4 regions of the Pseudarthrobacter sp. YAF2 genome follow, and region 4 is predicted to be linked to each of the others. Evidence: riboswitches for the same ligand, from Rfam matches in the RefSeq annotation. Region 4 holds a riboswitch; each other region holds the start of a gene.
What was found. Region 4 has a riboswitch for thiamine pyrophosphate ahead of thiO (glycine oxidase ThiO). Riboswitches for the same ligand answer to the same signal wherever they lie in the genome.
Positions count from the first base shown of each region.

Region 1: it holds a riboswitch for thiamine pyrophosphate, as region 4 does, so the genes downstream of both, thiD (bifunctional hydroxymethylpyrimidine kinase/phosphomethylpyrimidine kinase) here and thiO (glycine oxidase ThiO) in region 4, are expected to answer to the same signal.
Region 2: it holds a riboswitch for thiamine pyrophosphate, as region 4 does, so the genes downstream of both, thiC (phosphomethylpyrimidine synthase ThiC) here and thiO (glycine oxidase ThiO) in region 4, are expected to answer to the same signal.
Region 3: it holds a riboswitch for thiamine pyrophosphate, as region 4 does, so the genes downstream of both, AB4Y79_RS13640 (ECF transporter S component) here and thiO (glycine oxidase ThiO) in region 4, are expected to answer to the same signal.

Region 1 is NZ_JBFRDA010000004.1:59,535-67,381, forward strand. It holds gene AB4Y79_RS05755 (Rne/Rng family ribonuclease) at 1-2,441, shown strand, start outside; TPP riboswitch at 2,587-2,684, shown strand; gene thiD (bifunctional hydroxymethylpyrimidine kinase/phosphomethylpyrimidine kinase) at 2,692-4,212, shown strand; gene rplU (50S ribosomal protein L21) at 4,477-4,785, shown strand; gene rpmA (50S ribosomal protein L27) at 4,847-5,110, shown strand; gene obgE (GTPase ObgE) at 5,229-6,818, shown strand; gene proB (glutamate 5-kinase) at 6,808-7,847, shown strand, end outside.
Region 2 is NZ_JBFRDA010000014.1:15,564-23,410, reverse strand. It holds gene ffh (signal recognition particle protein) at 1-1,237, shown strand, start outside; gene AB4Y79_RS14925 (alpha/beta fold hydrolase) at 1,341-2,075, shown strand; gene thiC (phosphomethylpyrimidine synthase ThiC) at 2,072-3,910, opposite strand; TPP riboswitch at 3,906-4,013, opposite strand; gene AB4Y79_RS14915 (amidohydrolase family protein) at 4,094-5,176, shown strand; gene AB4Y79_RS14910 (VOC family protein) at 5,277-6,152, shown strand; gene AB4Y79_RS14905 (hypothetical protein) at 6,361-6,816, shown strand; gene rpsP (30S ribosomal protein S16) at 7,037-7,459, shown strand; gene AB4Y79_RS14895 (RNA-binding protein) at 7,461-7,703, shown strand; gene rimM (ribosome maturation factor RimM) at 7,806-7,847, shown strand, end outside.
Region 3 is NZ_JBFRDA010000012.1:96,037-103,883, forward strand. It holds gene AB4Y79_RS13635 (iron-containing redox enzyme family protein) at 1-586, opposite strand, end outside; TPP riboswitch at 954-1,093, shown strand; gene AB4Y79_RS13640 (ECF transporter S component) at 1,160-1,783, shown strand; gene AB4Y79_RS13645 (ABC transporter ATP-binding protein) at 1,783-3,321, shown strand; gene AB4Y79_RS13650 (energy-coupling factor transporter transmembrane component T family protein) at 3,318-4,121, shown strand; gene AB4Y79_RS13655 (UDP-N-acetylglucosamine 1-carboxyvinyltransferase) at 4,228-5,751, shown strand; gene AB4Y79_RS13660 (glutamate--cysteine ligase 2) at 5,819-7,045, shown strand; gene AB4Y79_RS13665 (O-succinylhomoserine sulfhydrylase) at 7,173-7,847, opposite strand, start outside.
Region 4 is NZ_JBFRDA010000002.1:122,184-130,030, reverse strand. It holds gene AB4Y79_RS02520 (DNA-methyltransferase) at 1-375, opposite strand, end outside; gene AB4Y79_RS02515 (DEAD/DEAH box helicase) at 384-2,054, opposite strand; gene AB4Y79_RS02510 (RNB domain-containing ribonuclease) at 2,346-3,830, opposite strand; gene thiE (thiamine phosphate synthase) at 3,860-4,546, opposite strand; TPP riboswitch at 4,580-4,699, shown strand; gene thiO (glycine oxidase ThiO) at 4,694-5,983, shown strand; gene thiS (sulfur carrier protein ThiS) at 5,980-6,216, shown strand; gene AB4Y79_RS02490 (thiazole synthase) at 6,221-7,036, shown strand; gene AB4Y79_RS02485 (hypothetical protein) at 7,104-7,406, opposite strand; gene AB4Y79_RS02480 (DUF3107 domain-containing protein) at 7,433-7,657, opposite strand; gene AB4Y79_RS02475 (TetR/AcrR family transcriptional regulator) at 7,706-7,847, opposite strand, start outside.

The DNA of each region.
Region 1 (7,847 bases), on a different contig from region 4:
GTCGCCGCCGCCGCGGTGACCAGGACCTTGAGCTGACCGGCGGCGGGGATGACGACCCGCCCAACACGGTGACACGCGTCCGCGCGCCGCGCCCGGTCACCGAAGCGCCCGTGAATAACCGCGTCACCAGCGTCAAAGGCTCCACCCGCCTCGAGGCCAAGAAGCAGCGCCGCCGCGAATCCCGCGACACCGGCCGCCGCCGCACGGTGATCACCGAAGCCGAGTTCCTGGCCCGCCGCGAGTCCGTCGACCGGCAGATGATCGTCCGCCAGCGTGACGACAGAATCCAGATCGCCGTCCTCGAAGACGGCGTCCTGGCCGAGCACTTCGTGTCCAAGACCCAGCAGGACTCGCTGATCGGCAACGTGTACCTGGGCAAGGTCCAGAACGTGCTGCCGTCCATGGAAGCGGCGTTCGTTGACATTGGCCGCGGCCGCAACGCCGTGCTCTACGCCGGCGAGGTCAACTGGGAAGCCGTCAACCTCGAAGGCAAGCAGCGCCGGATCGAAAACGCGCTCAAGTCCGGCGACACCGTCCTGGTCCAGGTGACCAAGGACCCGGTGGGCCACAAGGGCGCCCGGCTCACCAGCCAGATCTCCCTCCCCGGACGCTACCTGGTGTACGTGCCAGGCGGCTCCATGACCGGCATCTCCCGCAAGCTGCCCGACGTCGAACGCAACCGCCTCAAGCGCATCCTCAAGGACCGTCTCCCCGAACACGCCGGCGTCATTGTCCGCACCGCGGCCGAGGGCGCGTCCGAGGAAGAACTGACGCACGACATCAACCGCCTCCGCGCGCAATGGGAAGGCATCGAGAGCCAGTCCACCTCCACCAAGATCCTTGCTCCCGAACTGCTGTACGGCGAACCGGACCTGACCATCAAGGTGGTCCGCGACGTCTTCAACGAGGACTTTTCCAAGCTCATCGTCTCCGGCGAGGAGGCCTGGGACACCATCGAGGCCTACGTCACGTACGTGGCCCCGGACCTGGTGGGACGCCTCGAGAAGTGGACCAAGGACCAGGACATCTTCTCCGCCTGGCGCATCGACGAGCAGATCCACAAGGCACTTGAGCGGAAGGTATTCCTGCCCTCCGGTGGTTCCCTGGTCATCGACCGCACCGAAGCCATGACCGTGGTGGACGTCAACACCGGCAAGTTCACCGGCAGCGGCGGCAACCTCGAGGAAACCGTCACCAAGAACAACCTCGAAGCTGCCGAGGAAGTGGTGCGCCAGCTGCGGCTGCGCGACATCGGCGGCATCATCGTGATCGACTTCATCGACATGGTGCTCGAATCCAACCGCGACCTGGTCCTGCGCCGCATGGTGGAATGCCTGGGCCGCGACCGGACCAAGCACCAGGTCGCCGAGGTCACGTCCCTTGGCCTGGTCCAGATGACCCGCAAGCGCATGGGCACCGGCCTGCTGGAAGTCTTCGGCGAGCAGTGTGAGGCGTGCGCCGGACGCGGCGTGGTGACCCACGACGATCCCGTGGAGCACCGGCGGGCCAATATCGTGGCGGCCGAACACCACGTCCAGCGCGCCGACAACCGTCCCGACGCCCGTGGGGAAGCCCACCGCCCCGAGGGGCAGCGGATCGACGCCGGCCAGCCCGGTCCCCGGACCGAGCGCAAACGCCGGCGCGGACGCGGCGGCCAGCAGGCCGAGTCGGTACCGGCACCTGCGGTGCACGTCCACACCGTGCAGCCTGATCCCGCCGACGCCGAGCGGCACGCCAAGGCGGAGGCCACCCGGCTTGCCCTGGCGAACATCGCCGCCGCCGCCCACGCGGCCCACGTGCACGACGACGAGCTGGCCGCGGCCCGGCAGGTGCCGGCACAGCAGGCTCCCGCCCCGCAAACGCCGGTGCAGCCTGCTCCGGCAGCCGACGGGGAAACGCACGACGCCGACGCCCACGGGCGTCCCGCGGCGGTCCTGACCTTTGGCGGCGAGAAAGTCCCGCTTCCGTTCGTGGAGCATGCGGAGGAGCAGCACCCCAGGCCTGCCCTGACGCTGGACCGGCTTGCGGAAGCATTCGCCCACCTCGGCCAGCCGGCGTCGCCCGTTGAGGCCGCATCGGGGAACGCCGGAGCCGCTGAGCCGGCAACGGAACAGACCGCGCCGGAGCACCTGCCGCAGGGCGGGGAAGCCCAGGCGCGCGTCGGGCAAGCGCCGGCTGAGAAGGACTACTCCGACCACACGCTGGAGCAGACCCGCGAACGCAGGCCGCGCCGCCACCGGGCAGCCAGCCGGGCCCAGGGTGCTGCCAACGAAACCGCTGTCCAGCACCATGAGAACGTGCAGGCCGCCAATACCGGCCACTCGCACGCAGCCAAGGCCCCGGAACCCGCGAAGCAGCAGACGGCAAAGCCTGCTGATACGGGCAAGCCGTCAGAGGAACCCATCATCCTCGGCGTCGGCGTTCCAGCCTCGGAACTCTAGGCCGCGCGTCAAAGGTTGCCTATGAAGTCCCCGTCCCGTGGACCGTTCCCCCCGTTATTTCGGGGGGAACAGTCCACCAGGCGGGGACTTCCCGCATCCGGGGGCCGTCACCTTTACCGCGGCCCGGGGCTACCGGCTAGGCTGGGAAACCGACACGGGGTGCCGCGCAGAAGGCCGGCTGAGATCCACACCCGTTGAACCTGTCCGGCTAGTACCGGCGAAGGGATGTCTGTTGTCTTCGACCCTTTCCATGCCCCTGCCAACTGCCTCCACGGCTCCCTCCGGGAGTCCGGTGGGCCGGGAGGTGCCACGTGTCCTCTCCATCGCGGGCTCCGATCCATCCGGTGGCGCAGGAATCCAGGCGGACCTCAAGAGCATTGCAGCCCACGGCGGATACGGCATGGCTGCCATCACCGCACTCACCGCACAGAACACCCGCGGCGTTGTGGCCGTCCACGTTCCACCGGCGCCCTTCCTGGCCCAGCAACTCGATGCCGTCAGCGACGACATCACCATCGACGCCGTCAAGATCGGCATGCTCGGTGACGAAGCGGTGATCCGCACGGTCCGCCAATGGCTCGAAAAGGTGCGTCCCGCCGTCGTGGTCCTGGACCCGGTGATGGTGGCCACCAGCGGCGACCGACTGTTGAAGGAATCCGCCGAAGCCGCCCTCCGGGAATTGCTGCCCCTTGCCCACCTCATCACCCCCAACCTGCCGGAACTCGCCATGCTGGTGGGTGAGGAGCCGGCAGGGGACTGGGAAGCAGCCTTGGACCAGGGCAGGCGCCTGGCTGATGCCACCGGCGCCACCGTTCTGGTCAAGGGCGGACACCTGTCAGGCGAAAGCTGCCCGGACGCGCTGGTGAACACCGCCGGCGTGCTGGCGCATGATGTCGTGGAAGTGCCCGGTACCCGCATCGATACCCGGAACAGCCATGGCACGGGCTGTTCGCTGTCCTCTGCCATGGCAACGGTCCAGGCCCGCCTGGGCGACTGGGAGGCGTCGCTGCGGACGGTCAAGCCCTGGCTTGCCGGGGCGCTTGAGAATTCGGGCCAGCTCGAGGTCGGCCGGGGGAACGGACCCGTGCACCACTTCCACCATGTGCGGCCACATCTCCAGGAAGGCGGCTTCGCTGCCCGGCTCTGGGCCGAAGCCCGGGAGGACCTGGCGGACATCTACGCCCTGGAGTTCATCCACGGCCTGGCCTCAGGCGAACTGGCTGAGAAGGACTTCGCCTACTATCTCGCCCAGGACGCCTTGTACCTGAACGGATACTCCCGGGTCCTGGCCCGGGCCAGCGCCCTGGCCCCCTCCGAAGCGGAGCAGCTGTTCTGGGCAGGCTCAGCCCGGCAGTGCCTTGAAGTGGAATCGGAACTCCACCGCTCATGGCTCAGCACCCGGCCCGGGCTAACCGGTCTTGGACCCGTCACCAAGGCTTACGTTGACCACCTCACCGCAGTGTCGGCGTCGGGCAGCTATGCCGTCCTTGCCGCCGCTGTCCTACCCTGCTTCTGGCTCTACGCCGAGGTGGGCAGGACATTGCACGGCCAGTTCCTCGCCGCGGGCGAACCTGACGGGCACGCCTACGCCGCATGGCTCCGCACGTACGCCGACGAAGGCTTCGCGGAGGCCACCCGGCAGGCCATCGCGATCGTGGATGCGGCGGGACGGAAGGTCTCTGACCAGGAACAGGCTGCCATGGTGACGGCGTTCAAGCAGTCCTGCCGGCTTGAAGTGGAGTTCTTCGACGCGCCGCGCCTGCACTCCTGACGTCCGACGGCGGCGACGCGGCTATGATGGATACGCACAGTTGCGGCGCTGCATGCCAAGTTGTGGTTACTATCACAGCCGGCCCGCCGGAACCAGCCTCATTTGCGGCTGGAGACGGATTTAGCGTATTCTGGATCTTCGGTGCTTACGCCAACACTTGGGTTATGACCCCACGGCGTTGAGGCACAGCGAGAAACCAGGCTTTTAGTGAGTCGGTTCCGCACGCAAATTTTGTTATAAACGTCGAGAGAAGTGAGTTCCCAAGTGGTGTACGCGATTGTCCGCGCAGGCGGCCGCCAAGAGAAGGTTTCCGTTGGAGACTTCGTTACCCTGAACCGCGTCGCCGGTGGAGCCGGCAGCACCATTGAGCTGCCCGCGCTGCTCCTGGTTGACGGTGACAAGGTCACCTCCGCAGCCAAAGACCTGGCCAAGGTAACTGTTACGGCTGAAATCCTCCAGGACCTGCGTGGTCCTAAGATTGTCATCCAGAAGTTCAAGAACAAGACCGGCTACAAGAAGCGCCAGGGTCACCGCCAGGAATTGACCAAGGTCAAGATCACCGGCATCAAGTAACCACCGGTTACTGTTCAGGCATTTCAACAGATTCCCCAGAATTTAGAGGCAGGCATTTCAGATGGCACATAAAAAGGGCGCGAGCTCCACTCGCAACGGTCGCGATTCCAACGCTCAGTACCTCGGCGTCAAGCGCTTCGGCGGCCAGGTCGTTTCCGCAGGCGAGATCATCGTCCGCCAGCGTGGCACCCACTTCCACCCGGGCGCCGGCGTTGGCCGCGGCGGTGACGACACCTTGTTCGCATTGACCCCGGGCGCCGTTGAATTCGGCACCCGCCGCGGACGTCGCGTAGTCAACATCGTTGCTGCTGCAGCCGCAGAGTAACAACCAGTTTTGAAGCGGTGGAGCGGGCCTGAGGGCCCGCTCCACTGTTCTTTTAACCGCACTACAATCGTTGTGGCGTCCCCGGGCGCCGCGTAAACAGCATTCTGAGGAGATCCACGTGGCCAGCTTTGTAGACCGGGTAGTACTTCACGTATCCGGCGGATCCGGCGGCCACGGATGCGTTTCCGTCCACCGTGAGAAGTTCAAGCCGCTGGGCGGGCCCGACGGCGGCAACGGTGGCGATGGCGGCGACGTGATCCTCCGTGTGGACCACCAGACCACCACCCTCCTCGATTACCACCACGCACCGCACCGGCACGCCAGCAACGGCGGTCCCGGCATGGGCGACTGGCGCGGCGGCAAGAACGGCGAGACCCTGATCCTTCCCGTTCCGGACGGCACAGTGGTCAAGTCAAAGGACGGCACCGTACTGGCGGACCTTGTGGGTGAGGGCACCGAGTACGTCGCCGCAGCCGGCGGCGTGGGCGGCCTGGGCAACGCCGCCTTGTCCTCGCAGAAGCGGCGCGCACCCGGTTTCGCGCTGCTGGGAATCGAAGGCGACTCCCGCGATGTGGTCCTGGAACTGAAGTCCATCGCAGACATCGCCCTGGTGGGCTTCCCGTCTGCCGGAAAGTCCAGCTTGATCGCTGCAATGTCCGCCGCCCGGCCCAAGATCGCCGACTACCCCTTCACCACCCTGATTCCCAACCTTGGCGTCGTGCAGGCGGGCGAGGTCCGGTTTACCATCGCCGACGTCCCCGGCCTGATCGAAGGCGCCAGCGAGGGCAAGGGCCTGGGACACAACTTCCTGCGCCACGTCGAGCGCTGCGCTGCCTTGGTCCACGTGCTTGACTGCGGCGCCCTCGAATCCGACCGCGATCCGCTCTCGGACCTCGCCATCATCGAGGCTGAGCTCGAAAAGTACGCGGTCGACATGAGCTACGCGGGCTCCGACGGCCAGGTGGTTCCCCTCAACCACCGCCCCCGCCTGGTCGCTTTGAACAAAGTGGACCTGCCTGACGGCAAGGACATGGCCGAATTCGTGCGCCCGGAACTGGAATCGCGCGGATACCGCGTCTTTGAGGTCTCCGCCACCAGCCACGAGGGCCTGCGCCAACTTGGGTTCGCCATGGCCGAGATCGTCAAAGCCGCCCGCGACGCCGTTGCCGCCGAGCCGCCCAAGGTCAAGCCCGTCGTGCTGCGGCCCCGTGCCGTCAATGAAGCCGGGTTCAAGATCCGCCGCGAGGAGAAGAACCTGGAGCCGCTGTTCCGCGTCCTCGGCGAGAAGCCCGAGCGCTGGGTCAAGCAGACCGACTTCACCAACGAGGAAGCCATCGGCTACCTGGCAGACCGGCTGGCCAAGCTCGGCGTGGAGACCGAACTGTTCAAGCAGGGCGCCAAGCCGGGGGACACTGTGGTCATCGGTGAGGATGACGGCGTGGTCTTCGACTGGGAGCCCACCATGATGGCGGGCGCCGAACTCCTGGCCTCACCCCGTGGCACGGACGTGCGCTTCGCCGATATCGGCGACCGCCCCACGCGCGGCCAGAAGCGCGAGGAACAGCAGGAGCGCAAGGACGCCAAGGCTGCCGCGCGCGCCGAACTCGAGGCTGAACGCAAGGCCGGCATTTGGACCGAGTCCGTCAGCGGGCGCCGTGCTGCCCGGCCCGTCAAGGACGGCGGAATGGAAGCGGACGATGACCTCTAGGGTCCCGGACACGGCGCCCGTTGCGGGCTCCGTGGACAGAAGCCTGCTGGCAGGGGCCCGCCGCATCGTGGTGAAAGTGGGGTCTTCCTCGCTCACCAGTATCAAGGGCGGCATTTCCGAGGAGTCGCTCACGGCTTTGGCCGACGCCCTGGCCGCCAAACGCAACGCCGGTGCCGAAATCATCCTGGTGTCCTCGGGCGCCATCGCCGCCGGGCTGGCCCCGCTGGGGCTTGCAAAGCGCCCCCGGGATCTGGCCACCCAGCAGGCCGCGGCCAGCGTGGGCCAGGGCCTGCTGATGGCCCGGTACACCCAAGCCTTCGGTGCGCATGGCGTCACCGTCAGCCAGGTCCTGCTCACGGCCGAGGACCTCATGCGCCGCAGCCAGCACACCAACGCCCTCCGCGCCATGGACCGGCTGCTGAACCTCGGGGTGGTACCCGTCGTCAACGAGAACGACACCGTGGCCACCCACGAAATCCGCTTCGGCGACAATGACCGGCTCGCCGCCCTGGTGGCGCACCTGGTGCGCGCCGACGCGCTCGTGCTGCTGTCCGACGTCGACGCCCTCTACGACGGTCCGCCCGCGCACGGTGCCAAGCGCATCCCGCTGGTCACCGGTGCCCACGACCTCGAAGGCGTGTCCATTGGCAAAGCAGGGAAGGCCGGGGTGGGCACCGGCGGAATGATGACCAAGGTGGAAGCGGCCAGCATGGCGGCAGGTTCGGGAATCCACGCCCTGGTAACGTCCACGCCCAACGCGGCCGCGGCCCTGAACGGCGAGGACGTCGGCACATGGTTCTCCGTGAACGGCTCGCGCAAGCCGGTACGCCTCCTGTGGCTGGCCCATGTCGCTTCCGTGCAGGGCCGGCTCATCCTGGACGACGGCGCGGTGCGGGCCGTACGCCACCATCACACGTCCCTGCTGCCTGCGGGCATCTCTGCAGTGCACGGCGACTTCGAAGCGGGCGACGCCGTTGAACTGGCCGGCGCGGACGGCGTCGTAGTTGCCAGGGGACTGGTGAACTACTC
Region 2 (7,847 bases), on a different contig from region 4:
GGCGGGCAAGCTGTCCAAGTGGCTGAAGGCCCAGGGCCACAGCCCCATGCTGGTGGCCTGCGACCTTCAGCGCCCCAACGCCGTCACCCAGCTCCAGGTGGTGGGCCAGCGCGCCAACGTGCCCGTTTTCGCCCCGCACCCAGGCGCCACGTCCACCGAACTGGACCACCCTGCCGGTGACCCGGTGGCCGTCGCCCGTGCCGGCGTGGAGGAAGCGCGCCAGAAGCTGCACGACGTCGTGATCGTTGACACCGCCGGCCGCCTCGGCGTAGACGCGGACATGATGGAGCAGGCCCGCCAGATCCGCCGCGCCATCGTTCCCAACGAAGTCCTCTTCGTGATCGACTCCATGATCGGCCAGGACGCCGTCAACACGGCCCTCGCCTTCGATGAGGGCGTGAACTTCACCGGCATCGTGCTGTCCAAGCTCGACGGCGACGCACGCGGCGGTGCCGCGCTGTCGGTCGCTTCGGTCACCGGCAAGCCCGTCATGTTCGCCTCCACAGGCGAAGGCCTGGACGACTTCGAACTCTTCCACCCGGACCGGATGGCCTCACGCATCCTGGACATGGGCGACGTGCTCACCCTGATCGAGCAGGCCGAGAAGTCCTGGGACAAGGACGAAGCGGCCCGGATGGCGAAGAAGTTCGCCGACCAGGAAGACTTCACCCTGGAAGACTTCCTGGCCCAGATGCAGCAGATCCGCAACATGGGCTCCATGAAGAAGATGCTCATGATGATGCCGGGTGCGCAGAACATCCGGCAGCAGCTGGAGCAGTTCGACGAGCGCGAAATCGACCGCGTCGAGGCCATCGTCCGGTCCATGACGCCGCATGAACGGCTTGCACCGAAGATCATCAACGGATCCCGCCGCGCGCGCATCGCCCGCGGTTCCGGCGTCCACGTCTCCGAGGTCAACGGCCTGCTGGAACGTTTCGCGCAGGCCCAGAAGATGATGAAGAAAATGGCCCAGGGCGGCATGCCGGGAATGCCCGGGATGCCGGGGATGCCCGGTGCCGGCGGGGGTGCGCGGAAGAACGCCAAGAACGCGCCGAAGAAGAAGGCGAAGTCGGGCAACCCGGCCAAGGCTGCGCAGGAGCGCAAGGATGCCGAAGCCCGGCGCGCCAATGCAGGCAAGGCGCTGCCCACCGGTGCCGCGTTTGGCCAGCAGGGCGGCGACTTCGATCCCGCGCAATTGAACCTCCCCAAGGGCTTCGACAAGTTCCTGGGCAAGTAGCAGTTCTCCCGCTTCAGGAAGCGCCAGGTGCCGTTTTGACCGCCCAAGACGACACCTGGCGCTTTTCCGTTGGGATGTCGGTGCCGTGGAATAGGGTTGGGTCATGTTCAAGCAGCGGGTAGTTTTCGTGCACGGCGCCGGAGCTTTCGGCGCCGCCGCGTGGCCCCGGCAGCACGGCATGGCGCTGTCCTTCGACGCCTTGTTCCTTCGCCGGCAGGGCTATGACGCCGTCGCGGAACCGGTGGAATCATCCTTTGCCGAGGACACGGCCATCGTGCTGCGGTCCCTGGCGGATGATGGCCGCGGTGCCGCCGGGGGACATGTGGTGGCACACTCCCAGGGCGCAATCCCTGCCATGATGGCCGCCGTCGAACGCCCCGACCTCGTCTATTCGCTGACCCTGGTTGAACCGGCGTGCCTTTCCCTGACCGCAGAACTGCCGGCCACGGCGGCACATATCAGCCTGATGAAGCCACTCCTGGATGTCCGCCACCAGCTCGGTGACGAGGACTTCCAGCGGGAATTCGTCCGGCGGGTCTATGCCACCGATCTCCAACAGCCGGCCACCCCGGAGGAGAAACGCTCCGCACGCCGGCTGCGGCTCCAGGTCCCATCGTGGGAAGCGCCCCTGCACATTGTTCCCGGCGTCCCCACGCTCGTCCTCACCGGGGGCTGGGAACCGCTGTACGAGGAAATTGCCGGTTACCTGCGGGAGACCGGCGCCCTGCACCGCGTTGCCGCGGGCGGGCACCGGCCCCATGACTCCGTGGAGGGCGACCGGGCCATCCGGCAGTTCATCAGCGATGTCAGCCGGAGCCAACCGGCCCGGGCCTCCTAGCTGCCGGCAGGCACCTGCAGTTCCGGCAGGTAGACCTTGCCGCCCGCGGCCAGGAATTCCTGGCTCTTCTCCCGCATCCCGGAGGCCATGTCCGCCAGGGCCGCCTGCGAGTCGGCTGACCCGTATTCGTTCCGGATGTCCTGGCTGATCCGCATCGAGCAGAACTTGGGTCCGCACATGGAGCAGAAGTGCGCCGTCTTGGCAGGTTCGGCCGGCAGCGTCTCGTCGTGGAACTCTTCCGCCGTCACCGGGTCCAGCGAGAGCGCGAACTGGTCCCGCCAGCGGAACTCGAACCGCGCCTTGGACAATGCGTCGTCCCGTTCGTGGGCTCCCGGGTGGCCCTTGGCCAAGTCCGCCGCGTGGGCTGCGATCTTGTAGGTGATCACGCCGGTCTTCACATCGTCCTTGTTGGGCAGGCCCAGGTGTTCCTTGGGCGTGACATAGCAGAGCATGGCGGTACCGTACCGGGCGATTTCGGTGGCCCCGATCGCCGAGGTGATGTGGTCATAGCCGGGCGCAATATCGGTCACCAACGGTCCCAGCGTGTAGAACGGCGCGCCCTTGCACAGCTCCTGCTGCCGCTCCACGTTTTCCCGGACCAGGTGGAACGGCACGTGGCCGGGGCCTTCCACCATGACCTGCACGTCGAACTCCCAGGCGCGCTGCGTGAGTTCGGCGAGGGTGTCGAGTTCGGCGAACTGGGCAGCGTCGTTGGCGTCCGCCGTCGACCCGGGACGCAAACCGTCGCCCAGGGAGAACGCGACGTCGTACTTGGCGAAGATTTCGCAGAGTTCGTCAAAGTGCGTGTAGAGGAAGTTTTCCTGGTGGTGGGCCAGGCACCAGCCGGCCATGATGGAGCCGCCGCGCGAGACGATGCCCGTCACCCGGTTGGCCGTGAGCGGGACGTACCGCAGCAGCACGCCGGCGTGGATGGTCATGTAGTCCACGCCCTGCTCGCACTGCTCAATGACGGTGTCCCGGAAAATTTCCCAGGTCAGCGCGTTGGCCTCGCCGTTGACTTTTTCCAGCGCCTGGTAGATCGGGACGGTCCCGATCGGGACGGGCGAGTTGCGGATGATCCATTCCCTGGTGGTGTGGATGTCGTCCCCCGTGGACAGATCCATGACCGTGTCAGCGCCCCACTGGGTGGCCCACTGGAGCTTGTCCACCTCCTCGGCGATGGAGCTCGTCACCGCCGAGTTGCCGATGTTGGCGTTGATCTTCACCAGGAAGGCCTTGCCGATGATCATCGGCTCGGACTCGGGGTGGTTGATGTTGTTCGGGATGATGGCGCGCCCGGCGGCAACCTCGCTCCTGACCAGTTCCACGTCGCAGTTCTCCCGCAGCGCCACGAAGCGCATTTCCTGCGTGATGATGCCCTGCCGGGCGTAGTGCATCTGGGTCACCGTCCTGCCGTCGACGGCGCGGCGGGGCACCGGCCGGGCGCCCTTCCACTCCGCAGAGGCTGCACCGCGGCGCACGGCCGAGCGTCCGTCGTCGAGCAGGTTGCGTTCCCTGCCGCTGTAGGCTTCCGTGTCCCCGCGCGCCACAATCCATTCGGCGCGGAAGGGCTGCAGGCCGCGCACAGGATCACTTCCCGGCCCGGCCGTCCGGTAGGTCCGGAAGGGTGCGTTCGGCCGTCCGTTGGGTGATGGCTCCAGGGCAATTTCGGTCACCGGGACCCGGATTCCGGAACCGGCATCGTCGATCCAGGCCAGGGAATGTGACTTCAGGGACTGCGTCACCTGCGGAGTGGATCCGGTGCCGGGGCCGCTGGCCGAATCGGAACCGGACAGCGTGCGGGCAGGGTTCAACTGGGTGTTTTGCGTACTCAAGGGAATACTCACTTCCTTCGCCGGCATTACCCGGACAGGTTCAACGGTCGCAGGCTGCGTCAGCCCGATCTCAGCCCCTGCAAGGGCACCCGTGTGGTCAGCAACGAAGCTACCACAGCCCTCCGTAAGTCCGTTGTAACAATCGATGATGCTAGCCTGTCCGGGCAACGAAAGGACGCCCGGATGGCAGGAATCATTCACTTTCGCGGACCCGTCCTGGCTGCGCCGGACCAGGTGCGGCACGGACTCTGGTCGGTGGACGGCAGGCTCACCTTCCACCGGCCCGCTCCACCGCCTGACCGGGTGCTTGACGGCTGGGTGCTGCCGGGCTTCGCGGACGCCCACTGCCACATAGGCCTGGGCCCCGCCGGGCCGGTGGAAGCCGCCGTGGCGCAGGAACAAGCCTTGGCCGACGTCAACGCCGGGACCCTCCTGGTCCGTGATGCGGGCTCGCCCGCCGATACCCGCTGGATGCAGGGCGGCAAGGAATTCCCGGTGCTGATCCGCGCCGGCCGGCACATCGCCCGGACCCGCCGCTACCTGCGCGGCTTCGCGCACGAAGTCGAACCCGAGGGCCTCGTTGAGGCCGTGCGCAAGCAGGCCCGGGGCGGGGACGGCTGGGTCAAGCTGGTGGGGGACTGGATCGACCGGGGCGCCGGTGACCTGGCGCCCTCCTTTCCCGCCGCCGTCGTCCGTGATGCCGTCCGTGCGGCGCATGACGAAGGCGCACGGGTGACGGCCCACTGCTTCGCCGAGGACACCCTGGACCAGATGCTCGACGCCGGCGTTGACTGCATCGAGCACGCCACCGGGCTGCTGCCGCGCCACCTGCCCCGGTTCGCCGAACAAGGCGTGCCTATCGTGCCCACCCTCATCAATATCGCCACGTTCCCGGACATTGCCGCGCAGGCGGAACCAAAGTTTCCACGGTACGCAGCCCACATGCGCTCCCTCTGGGAGCGGAGGCTGGAGCGCGTGGCGCAGGCCCATGCCGCGGGCGTGCGCATCTTCGCCGGAACAGACGCCGGCAGCGTCATCCGCCATGGCCGGATCGCGGACGAAATCCTCGCCCTGCACGTCGCGGGCCTGCCGATGGCCGCAGCGTTGGATGCGGCGTGCTGGGCAGCCCGCCGCTGGCTCGGAGCGGACGGCCTGGAAGAAGGGGCGCGCGCCGACGTCATCGTGTGCCGTGAAGATCCACGGGCGGTCCCGGAGACCATCAGCAGGCTGGACCACGTGGTGATCGGCGGCCGCATCATCCGCTGATCGAAAGTGCGGCACAGGACTTGGAATAAATTGAAGCTTCAAGTAATTTTAATGTGTGACAGGCCGCCATCGGGACGGCCGCCAACACAAGGAGCCTCCAATGACCGCAGCAGCCAACAGCCAGGACCTGCTTCCTGCCGACCTCGCCATGGGCACGGTGATGCTCAAGGTGGGGGACATGAAGGTCATGACCGACTACTACCAGCGCGCACTGGGCCTCGAGGTGGTGGCTGAACAGGACGGTGGACTGTACCTGGGCCGTCTTGGCCGCCCCCTGGTCCATCTGGCCCCGGCGCCCGGGCTGAACCTGCCCGGCAGGGGAGAGGCCGGCCTGTTCCATACCGCACTCCTGTTTGAGGATCAGGCCTCCCTCGCCGCCACCATCGCCACCGCGGCGCAGTACGAGCCGATGTCCTTCACCGGCAGCGCCGACCACCTGGTCAGCGAGGCCTTCTACTTCACCGATCCTGAAGGCAACGGCATCGAGCTGTACTGGGACCGCCCGCGCCGCAACTGGTCCTGGAACGGCACGGACGTGGTGATGGACAGCCTCGCGCTGCCCCCGCAGCGCTACCTGGAACAGCACCTCACGGAGGAATCGCTCGAAGGCCAGCGCGTGACGGCCGCCGGCGTAGGTCACGTCCACCTTCAGGTGGGAGACGTCCAGACGGCGCGCGACTTCTACGTGGGCACCCTCGGTTTCGAAAAGACGGCGGGCTGGCACGGGCAGGCACTGTTCGTATCCGCGGGCCGCTACCACCACCACATGGCCATGAACGTCTGGAACAGCCGCGGCGCCGGCCCGCGCAAGGACACCCTCGGGCTCGGCGAAGTCCTCATCGAAGTTCCGTCAGGGGACGACGTCGGCGCCTTGGCTGACCGCCTCAAGGTCGCCGGAGTGCCCGCTCACCACACAGGCGCCGAGCTCCGGTTCGAGGACCCGTGGCGCAACCGGCTGCGGGTGGCTGTCCGCTGACCGGTGTTCCCGGGCGGCGGACCGACCCCGGCGGCGGACCGACCCAGCCGGCTGCCGACCCCGCCGGCAGCCGTGCCCGCCGGCTGCCCTGCCGCACCGGCCCGGCGTGTGCTCCTGCCGGTCCGCAGCTACTAGGCTGATTCCGTACGGCCCGGAAGCAGGCAGCTCCCGGCGCGCAGTTCCGCCAACGGAAGAAGGGCAAGCAGCCATGGGCTTCACCGAGATCTTTGTCGCCACCCACGACGCCGCACTGAAACGCGCCGGCCTCCTCGACGCAGGGAGCGAACCCGCGGCAAACGGCGCCCTTGGGGGAAATGCCGTACGGATCGATGGAGTCAGCGACTTCGAAATCGAACAACTTGGCGATCTCGCCGGGACGGCCGTGCACGCCGGCGGAGCCGACTATGAACTGACCATGGTGGATGTGGCCAGCGACTCCCTCCTCGCCGTTCCTCCTGCCATGGTCCGCGCGCTGGCCGACCTGCTGTCCTATGAGACCGAAGGCGAGGGCAACATCCTCGAGGACGTCGCCGAACAGTGGGCCGCCCAGGACGACATGCCATTTGGCGCAGCCCAGGCCCGTACCTACGTGGAGCAGCTCGCCGCGCTCGCGGCCGGGCTGGACGACGCCGATCGAACCGGACTGTACGTCTGGTCCGCCTGACAGGAGCCGCAGGGTCCATCCTCCGGCCGGCCGCGGCGAAATGCAGCGCAACGCCAAGTCGAAATAAGCTCGCTGATCTGGCACAATAGACAGGTACTCGATCTGCGTGGCCCCTCTCTCCGCGTCCGGATCCTGTCCTTCGAACCCGCAAGTACGGCCCGCCCCACGGGTGCAGAACGCCGGGTTCACCCCCTTTTCTGAAACAGGAGTGACCACAAAAGTGGCCGTAAAGATTCGCCTTAAGCGCTTCGGCAAGATGCGCGCCCCGTACTACCGCATCGTCGTCGCGGACTCACGCACCAAGCGTGACGGCCGCGCCATCGAAGAGATCGGCAAGTACCACCCCACCGAAGAGCCCTCGTTCATCGAGGTCAACTCCGAGCGTGCCCAGTACTGGCTGTCCGTCGGCGCCCAGCCGTCCGAGCAGGTTGCCGCCATCCTGAAGATCACCGGTGACTGGCAGAAGTTCAAGGGCCTCCCGGGCCAGGAAGGCACCCTCAAGACCAAGGTCGCGAAGGAAGCTTTCGTTGCTCCGGAGAAGGGCTCGGTCATCATCCCGGAAGCCATCACCAAGAAGGCCTCGAAGTCTGACGCTGCCGAGGCCCCGGCCGACGCCGAAGCTGAGACCACCGAGGCTGAGTAGATTGCTGGCAGAAGCGCTGGAGCACCTGGTCCGCGGAATCGTCGATTCCCCGGACGACGTCAAGGTTAGTTCGAAGAACAACCGCCGCGGGGACACCCTCGAGGTACGGGTTCACCAGGATGACCTCGGACGGGTGATCGGCCGCCAGGGCCGCACGGCACGCGCACTGCGCACCGTTGTGGCAGCACTGGCCGGCGGCGAACCGGTCAGGGTCGACGTCGTCGATACCGACCGCCGCCGCTGAGCGCTCGGCAACTTTCAGTTTTGCTCCGGCCCCTCCACCCTCAGGTGGAGGGGCCGGAGTGCTTTCACCCCACCCCAACCACAACCCGGAACAGAGGAACAGATGCAGCTTCAGGTGGCGCGGATCGGCAAGCCGCACGGCATT
Region 3 (7,847 bases), on a different contig from region 4:
GCTCGGGCCGGCCGCCGCCGTATTCGTCCGCCTGGATTTCCACCAAGGCCGCCTTGGGCCGTCCGCTGAGCCGCGGAATGGCCCATGTGTGCGGATCGGCTTCCTTCAGCTGGTACACCGCCTTGTGGACCAGGAATTCCCGGAGCTGCTCCAGGCTTGCCTTCCTGGCAACGTAGCGGGAGAGGCTGGGACCGGTGTCCATGGCGGCGAGGCCGAACAGGACGTCGGCTACTTCGTCGCTGGTTATGGCGCCGCGGTCGGGCAGTTCGAAGTCTCCGGCCGCCTGGTGTGCGGCAGCGCGGAGGGCCGCCTCGAACGGTTCCTCGACCAGCTGCCGGACCCTGATCAACGCCGGCTCCCACTCCCAGTTGTCCGAGACGCTGTCCAGGCCGGAGTAATGGAGCTCGTAGAGGCAAAAGAGTGCCAGTTGGATGTCCTCGTCCCCAATGATGTCACCGGTGCCGGCCACCTGCCGTGCCGCGAGGCGGTAGAGCCGGTCCAGCTCCGTCCCTGCGGCGTCCGGTGCCTGGGCCAGGACTGTGAACAGGGCGCTGGTGAGGGGGCCTCTGGTGTCCGGGATTCTCATCGTGCTCCTTGGTCTGCCGCGGGGACGGGAACGAAGGCCGGACCGCCATGGTGACCCCCATGCCCTGTCCTCTCGAAAACCCGGGAAACAATATAGTAAGCATGATTACTAATAAAAGCTAAGCAGGCTTTGCACGGAGGCTCCTGCAGGACCACTGGCGCCCGGGCAGGCAGCGTGCAATAGGGGTAGGCAACCGGACGGCGTCCTGGTGGGGCGCGGCTCCAGCGAGGCCTCCGGCTGGGCGCCCGCCGAATCCTGTCACATGCGGTGGAATGGCGCTCATAGCCCGCTATCCACCCCTGCCCGGTGTAAACTTGACCACGCCCCGGAAGGGCAATCAAAAGCCTTACCCAACGAAAAACAACACCAATAACGACAGGGGAGCGCCGCCGTCGGACAACCTGGCTTGCCAGGAACCGCAGGTGGGCGCTGAGAGTGCGGAACAGCCGCAGACCCTCGAACCTGATCCGGTTAGTACCGGCGCAAGGGAGTCGAGTTCTCAAAGTGCCGCGGCTGCACGGCAACAGCCGTCAGCCGGGTCCACTTTCCCCTCCTGTTTCCCAGGAGGATCACATGAGTACTGCAGCAATCAAGAAGACCACCAGTAAGTCCTGGCGCGTCGTGGACATCGTCGTCGCCGCGCTGGTGGCCATCGCGGGCGGCGTCATTTTCTGGGCATGGGACCAGGGAGCAGCCGCGCTGTCTGCCCCCATGAATGCCGCCTACCCGCCCCTGACGGGGCTGCTGGCGGGTGGCTGGATGATTCCCGGCGTGCTGGGGATGCTCATCATCCGCAAGCCCGGTGCCGCCCTGTTCTGTGAAACCGTGGCCGCCACCGGGGAACTCCTCATGGGTTCCCAGTACGGCGCCTCGGTTCTCTTCTCCGGCTTCATCCAGGGCCTCGGCGCCGAAATCATCTTCGTTATTTTCGTGTACCGCAAGTTCAACCTGCCCGTATCCCTGCTGGCCGGCGCCGCGGCTGGGTTCTTCTGCGGACTGAACGACTCGTTCGCGCCGTGGGGCTGGAACATCGCCTACTCCGGTGCGGACAAGCTGGCCTACATCGTGTTGACCACCGTCTCCGGTGCCATCCTCGCCGGTGCCCTGTCCTGGCTCGCCACGCGCGGCCTGGCACGTACCGGCGTGCTGAGCTCCTTCGCGTCCCGCAAGGCCGCTACGGAGCCTGTCTTCTCCTGATGGCACCAGCCCAGGGCGCCGTCCGCCCCGCCGCCGTCACTGCCCGTGGCTGGGGCTGGCGGCATGCCGGCCGGGCAAAACCTGCCGTCCATGCCCTCGACCTGGACATCAGCCCCGGCGAGCGGGTGCTCCTGCTCGGTCCCTCGGGTGCCGGGAAGTCAACGCTGCTGCATGCCCTCGCCGGGGTGCTGGGTGATATCAACGACGACGGCGAGGCCGGCGACGCGGACGAGTCCGGTTCGTTGCTGGTTGACGGCGCCGTGCCCCGCGCCCAGCGCGGGCGTGCGGGACTCATGCAGCAGGACCCGGAGACGCAGGTGGTCCTCTCCCGGGTCGGGGACGACGTCGCCTTCGGCGCCGAGAACCTTGCCGTGCCCCGCGACGCCATCTGGGCGCGCGTGCACGAGGCGCTTGCCGACGTCGGGCTGTCCCACCTCCCGCTCGACCACCCGACGTCGGCCCTGTCCGGCGGCCAGAAACAGCGCCTGGCGCTGGCCGGCATCCTCGCAATGCGCCCGGGGCTGATCCTGCTGGACGAACCCACCGCCAACCTGGACCCGGACGGCGTGCTGGAGGTCCGCGACGCCGTGGCGCGCTGCCTGGACAAGACCGGAGCCACCCTGGTGGTGGTGGAGCACCGGGTCTCCGTGTGGAAGGACCTGGTGGACCGGATCGTGGTCCTGCAGCCGGGCTCCGCCTCGGATCCCGCCGTGCTCCTGGACGGGCCCCCGGACCGGGTGCTCAGCGAAGCCCGGGCCATGCTGACGGCCGCCGGGGTGTGGGTGCCGGGGTACGTGCCGGCAACCCGCCGCCGGGCGGACGTCCCAGCCGCCGGAACCGGCAACCTCCTGCTGGCAGCCGAAGACCTCGGCGTCTCCCGCGAGCGTCCCCGCCGCAAAGGTTTCCGGAAAATCCCGCCGGTTCCGGTCCAGGAAGGTGTTGCCGCGCAGGTCAGGGCCGGCCAGGCGCTGGCCGTCACCGGCCCCAATGGCGCCGGGAAATCAACGTTCGCGCTGACCCTCGCGGGGCTCCTGGAGCCGGTGTCCGGAAAAGTGTCCGCCACGGTGGACCTCAGCCGCGGTGCCGGGATCGACCCCTACATGTGGAAGGCCGAGCAGTTGATCTCGAGGGTGGGAACCGTGTTCCAGGAGCCGGAGCACCAGTTCGTGACCGGCAAGGTGCTGGATGAGCTGCTGTTCGGGCCGCGTCATCTTGGCCACGGCGAGGACCGGGTGGAGGAACTGTTGGAGCGGCTGCGGCTCACCCAGCTGGTGGACGCAAACCCCTACACACTGTCCGGCGGTGAGAAGCGGCGGCTGTCCGTGGCCACGGTCCTCGCCGCCAGCCCGCAGGTGCTGGTCCTGGACGAGCCCACGTTCGGGCAGGACGCCACCACCTGGGCCGAGCTGGCCTCGTTCCTGTCCGAACTCCTGGACGCCGGCACGGCAGTGGTGTCCGTGACCCACGACGCCGAATTCACCGCTGCCCTGGGCGGGGCGGAGCTGCGGATGGCTGTGGCGGAACCGGTGGCGCCATGAGGCAGCAACTGACGTTGAGCGGCAACCACGCCCTCCTGGCCCGAGCCAATCCGCTGAGCAAGTTCGCCGCCGTCGTGCTCATCACGGCGGTCCTGGCGCTGTCCATCGACTGGGTGTCCGCTTCCGTGGCCCTGGTTTTCGAGCTGATGTTGTTTCCCCTCGCGGGGCTCACCCTGTCGCTGCTCTGGCAGCGGGGCTGGCCGCTGATCCTTGCTGCCGCCATCGGCGGGTGGAGCACGTCCATCCTGGCGCCGGACAGCGGAAGGATCCTGCTCGACGCCGGCATCTGGACCATGAGCGAAGGGTCCCTCCAGCTGGGCATCGGCTTCCTGCTGCGCGGCTTCGCGATCGCCCTTCCAGCGGTGCTCCTGATGAGCTGCACCGATCCGACCGACCTCGCGGATGCACTGGCGCAGAAGGCGCGCCTGCCGCACCGGTTTGTTTTGGGAACCCTGGCGGCGATGCGCCTGGTGGGGCTTATGGCCGAGGAATGGCAGACGATCGGCATGGCCCGGCGCGCCCGCGGTGTGGGTTCGCGAGGGAACGTGGTCCGGCGGGTGAAGGCCACCCTGGGGCAGAGTTTTGGACTGTTGGTGCAGGCGATCCGCCGAGCATCGAGGCTTGCCGTCACCATGGAAGCGCGGGGCTTCGGCGGCGGGGACCGGACCTGGGCCCGCGAATCCACGTTCAGTGTGCTGGACCTGTGGGTGGTGGGCGGCGGCGTCCTGGTGGCCGGGCTTGCCCTGGGCGCGGCACTTGCCGCGGGCAGTTGGAATATGGTGTGGCTGGGCAGCAGCTAGGCCGTTACCGGCGGGTACTATCGCATGTAGCGGGTAGGTTGTCCCCGATTGGCTGCCTCGCAGGGCGATCCGCAGCCACCTAGCTCATTCATGATATATTTTCGGCATGACTCAGGAGACCGCCGGCCACGTGGCCGCCATGTTGAGGGACGCCCGGAGCGAGAAGGGCTGGACGCAGGGCCAGCTGGCTTCCGAACTCGGTACCAGCCAGAGCGCCGTCGCCCGGATGGAGCAGGGCAAGCAGAACCTCAGCCTCAAAATGATCCAACGGCTGGAGAACATCTTCGACCGGAGCATCGTCAACGTGGGCAAGCCCAGGATGACGCACCTGCGGGTGGAGGGCGGACGCACCCTGTCCGGCGCCGTGGACGTGAACAGCAGCAAGAACGCTGGTGTGGCGTTGCTGTGCGCCAGCCTGATCAACCGGGGCACCACCGTGCTCCGCCGCCTGGCCCGGATCGAGGAAGTCAACCGCATCGTTGAAGTGCTGACCAGCATCGGCGTGGAATGCACCTGGCTTAACGACACCGATCTCCGCCTGCGCCGCCCCGCCGTCCTCGACCTTGAAGCGATGGACGTGGACGCGGCACGGCGCACCCGCAGCGTCATCATGCTGCTGGGCCCGCTGCTGGATGAGTCACGGGAATACCGGCTGCCCTACGCCGGCGGCTGCGACCTGGGGACCCGCACCGTGGAACCCCACATGCAGGCACTGCGCGAGTTCGGCCTCTCGGTGGAGGCCACCGCCGGTTTCTACACTGTCCAGGCGCCCCCTGCGGACAACCAGGACCGCTCCTTCGTCCTCACCGAACGGGGCGATACCGTCACCGAGAATGCGATCATGGCGGCCGCGCACCGGCCGGGAACAACCGTGATCCGCAATGCCAGCCCCAACTACATGGTGCAGGATCTCTGCTTCTACCTGCAGATGCTCGGCGTCACCATCGAGGGCGTGGGAACCACCACGCTTCGAATCACCGGCCGGGCCGCGATCGACGCCGAGATTGAGTATTTCCCGTCCGAGGACCCCATCGAGGCGATGAGCCTGATCACGGCCGGCATCGTCACCAACTCCGAGGTCACGGTCCGTCGGGTACCCATCGAGTTCATGGAAATCGAGCTGGCCACCCTGGGCCAAATGGGACAGAAGCTCGAAGTCTCCGGTGAGTACATGGCCCGGAACGGCCGCACGCGGCTGGTGGACGTGACCACCAAGCCCTCGGAGTTGCGCGCCCCCGAGGACAAGATCCACCCGATGCCGTTCCCCGGGCTGAACATCGACAACCTGCCGTTCTTCGCCGTCATCGCCGCGAACGCGCACGGGCAAACCATGATCCACGACTGGGTGTACGAGAACCGGGCGATCTACCTGACAGAGCTCAACCGGCTCGGCGCGCAGGTGCAGTTGTTGGACCCGCACCGGATCTACGTCAATGGACCCACCAAGTGGCGTGCTGCAGAGGTGGGCTGCCCGCCGGCGCTCCGGCCCGCTGCCTGCCTGCTGCTGGCCATGCTCGCCGCGCGGGGCGTCTCCGAGCTGCGCAACATCTACGTGATTGAGCGTGGCTATGAGGACCTGGCGGAGCGCCTGAACACCATCGGCGCCAAAGTGGAGTACTTCCAGGACTAGGCGTTCACGGTTCGTCATGATCAGTGGCGGCTCCCGGAATTTCCGGCCCCTGACGCAGAATGTTCGTATGCGTACTTTCGGCGTGGAGGAAGAACTCCTGATTGTGGATCCGGAGTCCGGAGAGCCGCTTGCCCTGGCTGACGCCCTGCTCGCCGGACACCGTGTCGCGGCGGACGATCGTCCCGTGGAACCGGACGTCCGCCATTCCGGGAAGCAGGGGGACCACGACGACGAGATGGGCTTGAGTGCCGAGCTGAAGCTTGAGCAAATCGAGACGCAGACCCGGCCCTGCCTGGAATCCGCGGGCCTGCTCGAACAGATCCGGGCCGGCCGGGCAATGGCCAACCACGCGGCCGCCAAACATGGTGCCAGGGTCGCTGCCCTTGCCACCTCACCCCTGGCATCCACCAGCCATACGACGCCGGACCCGCGCTATGCCAGGATGCTGGAACGCTTTGGCCTTACGGCGCAGGAGCAGCTGACCTGCGGTTTCCACGTCCACACCTATATCGAATCACCGGAAGAAGGCGTCGCGGTCCTGGACCGGATCCGCGACAAGCTGGCCGTGCTGACGGCGTTGAGCGCCAATTCGCCGTTCTGGAACGGCGTTCCCACCGGATTCGAAAGCTACCGCACCCAAGCATGGAACCGGTGGCCGACCGCCGGCCCGGCCGCCATCTACGGAACATACCCCGCGTACCGGAGGGTGGTCACCCGGCTGCTGGAAACCGGCGTCATGCTCGACGAGGGGATGCTGTACTTCGACGCGCGGCTTTCCCGCAACCACCCGACCGTGGAGGTGCGCGTGGCCGACGTCTGCCTCCGGGCCGAGGACGCAGCCCTGATCGCCGTGCTGGTCCGTGCGCTGGTGGAATCAGCCAGCAGGGAATGGTCCGAGGGCGTGGATCCGGCCCCCGTGCCCACTGTCCTGTTGCGGATGGCGTCGTGGCAGGCCAGCAGCTCAGGACTTAGCGGGGAACTCCTGGACTTTGGGAATTTCCGCCCGGCCCCGGCCGCCGACGTCGCCCGTTCCCTGGTGGACTACCTGGCGCCCGTCCTGCACGAACAGGGCGAACTGGCCTTGGCCCGGCAGGGCGTGGAGCACATCATCGCCCGCGGCACCGGGGCCGCCGAGCAGCGCCGGGCCCGCGACCGGGCGCTGGCCGGACCACCTCCCGAGGACATGGGGTTCGGCGCCGTGGTCCGGCACGCCGTGGACGTCACCATGCGCGGCGCGCTGGATCTTTCAGACGTGGAGGACACCCCGGAACTCCTGCGGGTCCGCCAGGCCTGACAGTCTTCGACACCCACATTCGCCCTCGACCCGCAGGGTCATTCCCGCACCGGAAATATGGTGCGCGCGAGGGAACATGCGCAGCGCAAACGCGCAGGTGTGTCGCAGCTGAGAACCTGCGTCGCGGCTAGATCTGCTTGAGCGCCTGTTCCAGGTCGCGAATGAGGTCATCCGCGTCCTCGAGCCCCACCGACAGCCGGACCACGCCATCGCTGAGGCCAATGGCGGCCCGCCCCTCCGGCCCCATGGCGCGGTGCGTGGTGGTGGCGGGGTGGGTGATCAGGGACTTGGAATCGCCGAGGTTGTTGGAGATGTCGATGATCCGCAGGCCGTCCAGCAGCGCGAAGGCGGCCTCCTTGCCGGAGCGCGCGCCGGAAGAAGCCAGCTCAAGGGTGAGGACGGTGCCGCCGGCACTCATCTGCTTCGCCGCCAGCTCATACTGCGGGTGCGACTTCAGCAGCGGGTACTTCACCCAACTCACGGCAGGCTGCTCTTCGAGCCATTCGGCGAGCCGCAGCGCGGTGGCCGAGGAGTGCCGGACGCGCAGGCTCATGGTTTCCAGGCCCTTGGTCAGGACCCAGGCGTTGAACGCCGAAAGCGCCGGACCGGTGTGGCGCATCAGCTGCTTCACCGGGCCGTCGATGAATTCCTTGGTGCCCAGGATGGCACCGCCCAGGACCCGGCCCTGCCCGTCGATGTGCTTGGTGCCGGAGTACACGATCACGTCAGCGCCGAGGTCCCCGCAGCGCTGCAGCAGGGGAGTGGCGAAGACGTTGTCCGCAACCACCTTGGCGCCGGCGGC
Region 4 (7,847 bases):
CAGCATCACCTTGGCGTAGTGCACTTCCCGGTAATCCAGATGCAGGTACAGGGTGCCGTCGTCGGCCAGCAGGCGCCAGGCCTCCACAAGCCGGGGTTCCAGGAAGGACCAGTAGTCGCTGAAGGCGTCGTCATAGCGGTGCAGGGCGCCCTTGATGGTGTCATAGGAGCGGCCCTTGAAACCCACCCGGTCCCCGCTGCCTTCAGCGTTGGCCACCATCCGGGTTTCCTGCCGCTGCTGCGGCCTGCCCGTGTTGAAGGGCGGATCCACGTAGATCAGTGTGAAGGCGCCGTCCGGCAGCGTGGGGAGGTAGTCCGCGTTGTCCGCGTGCACTACCAGGCTGCCGCCGTCCGGCGCCCAAACAGTGTCTGTCATCGACGCAGTTAGCCCTCGGCGTTGCCGGGCTGGTTGCCTTTGTCCGCGGCGGCAACCACTTCGCCGTTGCGGCGGCGCGTGCGGGTCCTGGGGCGGCGGGTGCGCGACGGCTGGTCGCCGTCGGTTGCGGGGGCGGCGGCTTCGGCGGCAGGTGCGGCGGAGTCGGAGGTACGACGACGGCGCTCACCCGAGCGGGCGGAGTCCCGCCCGCCTGTCTTGCCGGCGTCGTCCTTGCCACGTCCCCGTCCGTCCCGGTCGCGTGAACGGGAAGCGTCGCGGCCGCCGCGGCTGTTCTTCTTGCCGGTTTCACCCAGGTCCTCAAGCACCTCGGCGTCAACGCCGGCCAGGGTGCGCTTGTCACGCGGAAGGCGGCCCTTGGTTCCTTCGGGGATGTCAAGGTCAGTGTAGAGGTGCGGCGAAGAGGAATAGGTTTCCACCGGTTCGGGGACGCTCAGGCCCAGGGCCTTGTTGATCAGCGCCCAGCGCGGCATGTCGTCCCAGTCAACGAACGTGACGGCAGTGCCCTTGTTGCCGGCGCGGCCGGTGCGGCCTACCCGGTGCAGGTAGATCTTTTCGTCCTCGACGCACTGGTAGTTGATCACGTGGGTGACATCGTCCACGTCGATGCCGCGGGCGGCAACGTCCGTTGCCACCAGCACATCCACCTTGTTGTTGCGGAACGCCCGGAGCGCCTGCTCACGGGCGCCCTGGCCCAGGTCGCCGTGGATTGCTGCGGCCGCGAAGCCGCGGTCCACCAGTTCCTCGGCCACCTTGGCAGCGGTGCGCTTGGTCTTGGTGAAGATGATGGTCCGGCCGCGCCCGCGGGCCTGCAGGATGCGGGCCACGACTTCGGTCTTGTCCATGCTGTGCGCACGGTAGATGAGCTGGCGGATGTCCCGCTTGGTCAGGCCTTCATCATCCGGATCAGCTGCCCGGATGTGCGTGGGCTGGGTCATGTAGCGGCGTGCCATCGCGATGACGGGGCCGGGCATCGTCGCCGAGAACAGTAGCGTCTGGCGGACGGCCGGGGTTCCGGCGATGAGGGTCTCAACGTCCGGCAGGAAGCCAAGGTCCAGCATTTCGTCGGCCTCGTCGAGGACCACGAGCTTCACGTTCTTCAGGCTCAGGTGCTTCTGCTTATACAGGTCGATCAGGCGCCCGGGGGTGCCCACCACTACCTCGACGCCCTGCTTCAGCGCTTCCACCTGGGGCTCGTAGGCGCGGCCGCCGTAGATGGTGGTGATCCGGGCGTTGCGCTTGCGGGACGCCGTCTGGAGGTCGTTGGCCACCTGAACGGCCAGTTCACGGGTGGGGACAATGACCAGGGCCTGCGGGGCGCCGGGCACGGCCAGCTTGGCGTAGCCGGGGTCGTCCTGGCCGATGACCCGCTGCAGCGCCGGAATGCCGAAGCCCAGGGTCTTGCCGGTACCGGTCTTGGCCTGGCCAATGATGTCGTGCCCTGCCAGGGCCACCGGCAGGGTCATGGCCTGGATGGGGAAGGGGTGGGTGATCCCGGCGTCGGCCAGGGACTCCACGATGTCTTCACGGACGTTGTAGTCGGCAAAGGACTTCTCCGCGATCTCATGCGGTGTCTCGTCCGAGATAATGGTTTCTTCCGGCTCGATGGTCTCGGTGCCGGACGCATCGGTCAGGAGCTGGTGGGTATGCAATTCACTCACGGGGAGTTTCCTTATTCATTTGGGCAATGGCGCAGCCTGCTCGACGGGCCGGCCAGTCCTGGCCGTTCCGGAGCACGCTCGGGCGCGCAAGCAAATCCAGTGGAAGCCGATCGCGGGCTATCTAATGCTGGCACTGGTGACCAACGGGCAAATCTCAAGATCGCGTAGGGGCGGGCTTGTTGGTTTCAAATTAAGGAAATCAACGACCGGGCATCCATTTCTACCTTCCCAGTCTAGCCGTACAGGGGCGGAAACGCGGTTTCGGACCGCCCTGCCGCGTCTTCCGGGCCCTCAGGAGACGAGTTCGAAGTGGATTTGCCGGGTGGTGATGTCCGAGGACATCAGCCGGACTCGGACCTTGGTGCCGGATACCAGTTCGCCGGCGCAGCGGGCCGTGACAGCCGGTTCGGCGATCTGGATGATCCCGGAACTGCCGTTGCCGTTCCCGTTCTTGGCAGCCCCGTTGCCATTACCGTTTCCGTTTTGCGGCTTGGACCCGGAAATGACGATCGCGTCGAACTCCTGCCCGATGTGGTTCACCAGGAGCGCCGCTTCCACCGTATCGAGCGCCATCCGCTCCATCCGCGACGCAAGCTGGTCGGAACCGGCCATGATTCCCGGGAGCAGCGGCAGCGCCTCACGTGCCCAGCCGGGAACATCCCCGCCGTTGCTGAGGGCCTCGCAGATCACCAGCACGAAGCGGTCAACCAGCCGGCGCAGCGGTGCGGTGGTGTGGGCATAGGCGGCGCCGATGGCGGACTGGATACCGTCTTCCGGGACCGTGCCGTCGAACGCGGTGTAGGACGCGCCGCGGAACAGCATCCCTGCCGAATGCATAATGGCCAGCTGGCGGGGATCGGTGGGATCCAGCGACCGCAGGTACTCGCCGTAGCTGACTTCCCCGTCCCACGGCCTGCCCAGCACTTCGGTCTGCAGCCGAAAATGCCTCAGCGACCGTTCATCCGGGGCCGGCATGGTGCGCAGGATGCCCACCTTTCCCGCCAGCATGAGGTTGGCGGCAGCCATACCCGTCATGAGGGAGATCTGCGCATTCCAATCCTCCACGGGAAGCTGCGGGACCGCGTCAATCCGGTAGCCGCCGTCGGGCAACTGCACTATTTCCTGCTCGGGCATGTTGAGGCTGGCGCCCCCGCGTGCCCGCTCCAGCGCGACCCGTTTCCGGCCTACCTCCCGGAGCAGTTCCAGCACCGGGGGAGCGGTGCCGGCGTCCAGGTCGGTTTGCGCGCCCTTGTAACTGAGCTTGTCGCGGCTGCGGATCCGCGCCCGCCGGACGCCCACGGACAAAACTTCCGCGTCGGCGTCGAGCGTGAAATCCCAGACGAACGCCGAACACTCCTGGCCCGGCAGCAGGCTCCCGGCACCTTCGCTGATCACTTCCGGGTGCAGCGGAATACGGCCGTCCGGAGCGTAGAACGTTTGGCCGCGGCGCCTGGTTTCGGCATCCAGCGGACCTCCCGGTGCAACAAAGGCCGGAACATCGGCAATCGCGTACAGCACGCGGTAGCCGCTCCCGTCCGGTTCGATGAACGCGGCCTGGTCCAGGTCCGTGGACGAGGCGGGGTCGATGGTCACGAACGCGACAGCGGTCAGGTCATAGGACGGCAGCTTCAGCGATGCCACGGCGGCGCGGGCGTCTTCCAGTGCCGCTGCCGGATAAGGGCCCGGCAGTTCGAGTTCTGTCCGCAACGAACCCAGGGCCTCTTCCAAGGCGTTTTGATGGTCGCGGACATTGGGAGCCAACCGATGATGTGACACAAAAGTCAGCGTAACTCCAAGTCCTGGGATTATGCAGGCCCGGGTGCGGCGGCGTCCAGCGCGTCGAGCAGGGAGGCGGCAGCGGCCGCGGGATCCGGCGCTTCGGTAATGGCGCGGACCACCACGATCCTGCGGGCACCCGCCTCCGCCACCTGGTGGACGTTCCCGTGGTCGATGCCGCCGATGGCAAACCACGGCACCGGGTCTGACGCATCCATGGAGGCTTGGGCGGCGTACTTCACCAATTCCAGCCCGACGGCGGTCCGGCCGGGTTTGGTGGGCGTGGCCCAGACGGGGCCCACACAAAAGTAGTCCAGGTGGGAAGGGCCGGCAGCTGCTGAGAGGGCGGCATCCACCTGGTCCGGGCTGTGGCTGGAGAGCCCGATGGCTGCGTTGCCGTTGACCAGCGTCCGGGCCGCCGCCAACGGAAGGTCCTTCTGGCCGATGTGGAATACCGGTGCCCCGGACAAAACCGCGATGTCCGCGCGGTCATTGACGGCCCACAGCCGCCCGTGGCGCACCGCCGTCTCCTTTAATACCGCCAGCAGGTCCAGTTCCTCTGCAGCCTCAATGGTCTTGTCGCGCAACTGGATGATGTCCACGCCGCCGGCGAACGCGGCATCCACGAACCGGGCAAAGTCGCCGCGGTCCCGGCGCGCATCCGTGCAGAGGTACAGGCGGGCCGCCTCGAGGACAGGAACAGATGAGGGGGACATATTCATGCCTGCCAGCCTAGTTCCTCTAAACTGGGGTGGTACTGCGGGAGCCCGCGGCAGCTGTCACAAAGCACCGGGCTGAGAGGGCGTCAGAGCCGACCGCTTGACCTGATCCGGCTAATACCGGCGTAGGGAAGGAACCACACTATGCCTACCGCGAGCAACGCCCTCCCCGGGTCCACCGGTGATGCCATCCGGGCCGACGTCGCCGTCATCGGCGCGGGAGTGGTGGGACACGGAATCGCCTGGGAAATCCAGCGGTCCGGGCGGTCCGTTGTGCTCATCGATGACGCGCCCGGCGCCGGCGCCAGCTGGGCCGCTGCCGGCATGCTGGCCCCCGTCAGCGAGCTGCATTACCAGGAAGAGGACCTCCTGGACCTCATGACCGAGGCATCATCACGCTGGCCGGGGTTCGCCGCCGGCGTCGCCACCGCGGCCGGTGCCGGGACCGGATACCTGACGACGCCGACCCTCGCCGTGGGCATCGACGCCGCAGACCGGAGGGCCTTGATGGACCTGCGTGCCGTCCAGCAGGCCAACGGTCTGGAGGTCCAACCGCTGACCGTGCGCGAAGCCCGCGGCCGCGAACCACTGTTGAGTCCCGCGATCTCGTGCGCGCTGGACACCCCGGCCGACCACCAGGTGGACCCGAGGCGTCTGATAGCGTCCCTCCGCCTGGCCCTTGGCGGAGCGGCGCGCGAAACCCCGGAACTGGCGGTTGCCGGTGCCGGTGACGGGTATGCCGTACCGGAACGCGCGGCCGGGCTGCTGTGGGAGGGCGGGGCGGTGGCTGGGGTGCGCCTTGCCGGTGGCGGCACTGTGGTTGCGGGGGAAACGGTGGTGGCCAACGGCCTGCACGCAGGATCCCTTGACGGCCTGCCCGATGGCCTTGAACTGCCGCTGCGGCCAGTGCACGGTGACATCCTGCGCCTTTCCGTGCCGCAGCACCTGCGCCCCCTGGTGACCGCCACGGTGCGCGGGCTGGTTCACGGGATCCCGGTGTACATCGTCCCCCGGCAGGACGGCACAGTGGTCATTGGAGCCTCCCAGCGGGAGGACGCGCTCTCCGACGCCGTGAGCGCCGGCAGCGTGTACCAGCTGCTCCGGGACGCCCAGGCGCTGGTTCCCGCCGTCGCCGAACTCGAACTCCTGGAGTGCACCGCACGGGCCCGCCCCGGGACCCCCGACAATGCGCCCCTGCTGGGGCGGGTGGCGGTGTCCCCGGGATCCCGTGATCCCGGGGACGGGCACGTCCCGGGACTCATCATCGCCACCGGATTCTTCCGGCACGGGGTGCTGCTCACTCCAGCGGCCGCGGCGATCTGCACGGCGTTGCTCGACGGAGCAGCCGATCCCCGCTGGGCGCCGTTCAGTCCGGACCGTTTTTCCAGGCCGGCGGCTGCCGTCCCGAGCCCCCACATGAAGGAGACAGCGTGAATATCATCCTCAACGGAAACCCGCATACGGTGGCAGACGGCGCCTCCATCACCACGCTTGTCAGCGAGGTGACCGGGCGGCCGCTGGCTCCCAATGGCCAGGCGACGGACGGCAGGAAACTGGGTGTCGCCGTCGCGCACAACGCCCAGGTGGTGCCGCGCAGCCAATGGTTCGGCACCGCGCTCGGCGACGGCGACGACATCGAACTCGTCACAGCAGTACAGGGAGGCTGACACCATGACCGAAACCGGCACCATCAACACCGCTAGCCAGGCCGACGCCGATGACGCACTGGTGATCGACGGCGTCGCCCTCGGATCCCGGCTCATCATGGGCACCGGTGGTGCGCCCAGCCTGGACGGCCTGGGCGCGGCACTCCTGGCCTCCGGCACCGCGCTGACCACGGTGGCCATGCGGCGGTACTCCACGGCGGAAACAGGCTCGCTGTTCCAGCTGCTGGTGGACAACGGGATCAAGGTCCTGCCCAACACCGCCGGCTGCTTCACCGCCCGGGACGCGGTCCTCACCGCGGAACTGGCCCGGGAAGCCCTCGAAACCGACTGGGTGAAGCTGGAAGTCATCGCCGACGAACAGACCCTGCTGCCGGACGCTGTGGAACTCGTGGACGCCACGGAACAGCTGGTCAACCGCGGCTTCAAGGTCTTTGCCTACACCAACGACGATCCCGTGCTTGCGCTGCGGCTGGAGAACCTTGGCGCCACCGCCGTGATGCCCCTCGGTGCACCGATCGGCACCGGACTGGGGATCCTGAACCCGCACAACATCGAGCTCATCGTGTCCCGGGCGTCGGTGCCGGTGGTCCTGGATGCCGGCATCGGCACGGCCTCCGACGCCGCACTGGCCATGGAGCTGGGGTGCGACGCCGTACTGCTGGCCACTGCCGTGACCCGGGCGCAGAACCCGTCCCTCATGGGCGAAGCGTTCAAGCACGCCGTGATCGCGGGCAGGATGGCGAGGGCTGCCGGACGCATTCCGCGCCGGGAACATGCCCTGGCGTCTTCGGCGATGGAGGGCCGGGCAGAGTTCCTCTAGGCCCTTATAGACCTGTGGCCACCACCCGTCCGGGTGGTGGCCACAGCTGTCAGCAGGCAGGAGCCGTTCAGCTCCGCAGCACCGCGTTCAGCCGCTCGGTGTCATGGCGCGCACGGGTACGGCCCAGATAGACGACGGCGGCGATGGCCGCGGCAGTGCCGAGGGCGATGGGCAGGACCCAGGGAAGCCACGTCAGCCCCGGAAGGTAGCCGAAACCGGCCGCCATAAGGATGATCCACGCCAGTGCGGCAACACCAACGGCGATACCGGCGGGAAGACCCGCACCATACCTGGCATGGCGTTTGTCATTGGCCCAGACGATGAAACCGGCTGTGAGCGTGGCCAGCACCACAATGGTCAGCGAAAGCATGGATCTCCTTGGAACGGGGGAGCGGCCTAGAACTGGCCGAAACCTACGCGGCGAACCTCTTCGGCACCGATTTCCACATAAGCCAGTGCGTTGCCGGGAACAATGATCAGGCGTCCCTTGTCATCCTTCAGGCGCAGTTGGGTGCCTGCGTTGATGGCCTCGCCAACGGTCTTGGCCAGCGTTTCGGCATCCTGGTCTGATTCCAGCACGATTTCGCGGCCAACGTTTTGAACGCCGATCTTAATTTCCAAGGGGGCCTCCCAGCCTTTGAAGTTCGTCGATGATGTCTCATTTGTAGTCTAGGACTCTTTGGGGAAGCGAGAGATTCCGCGCCAAGCTAAACGGTAGATGAGGTCGCTGGCCACGTTGAGGTCCAGGTTGCCGTCCGTTTCCAGCCAATACCGGGCGCTGACCTGGGCCATCCCGGCCAGGCCGCGGCCC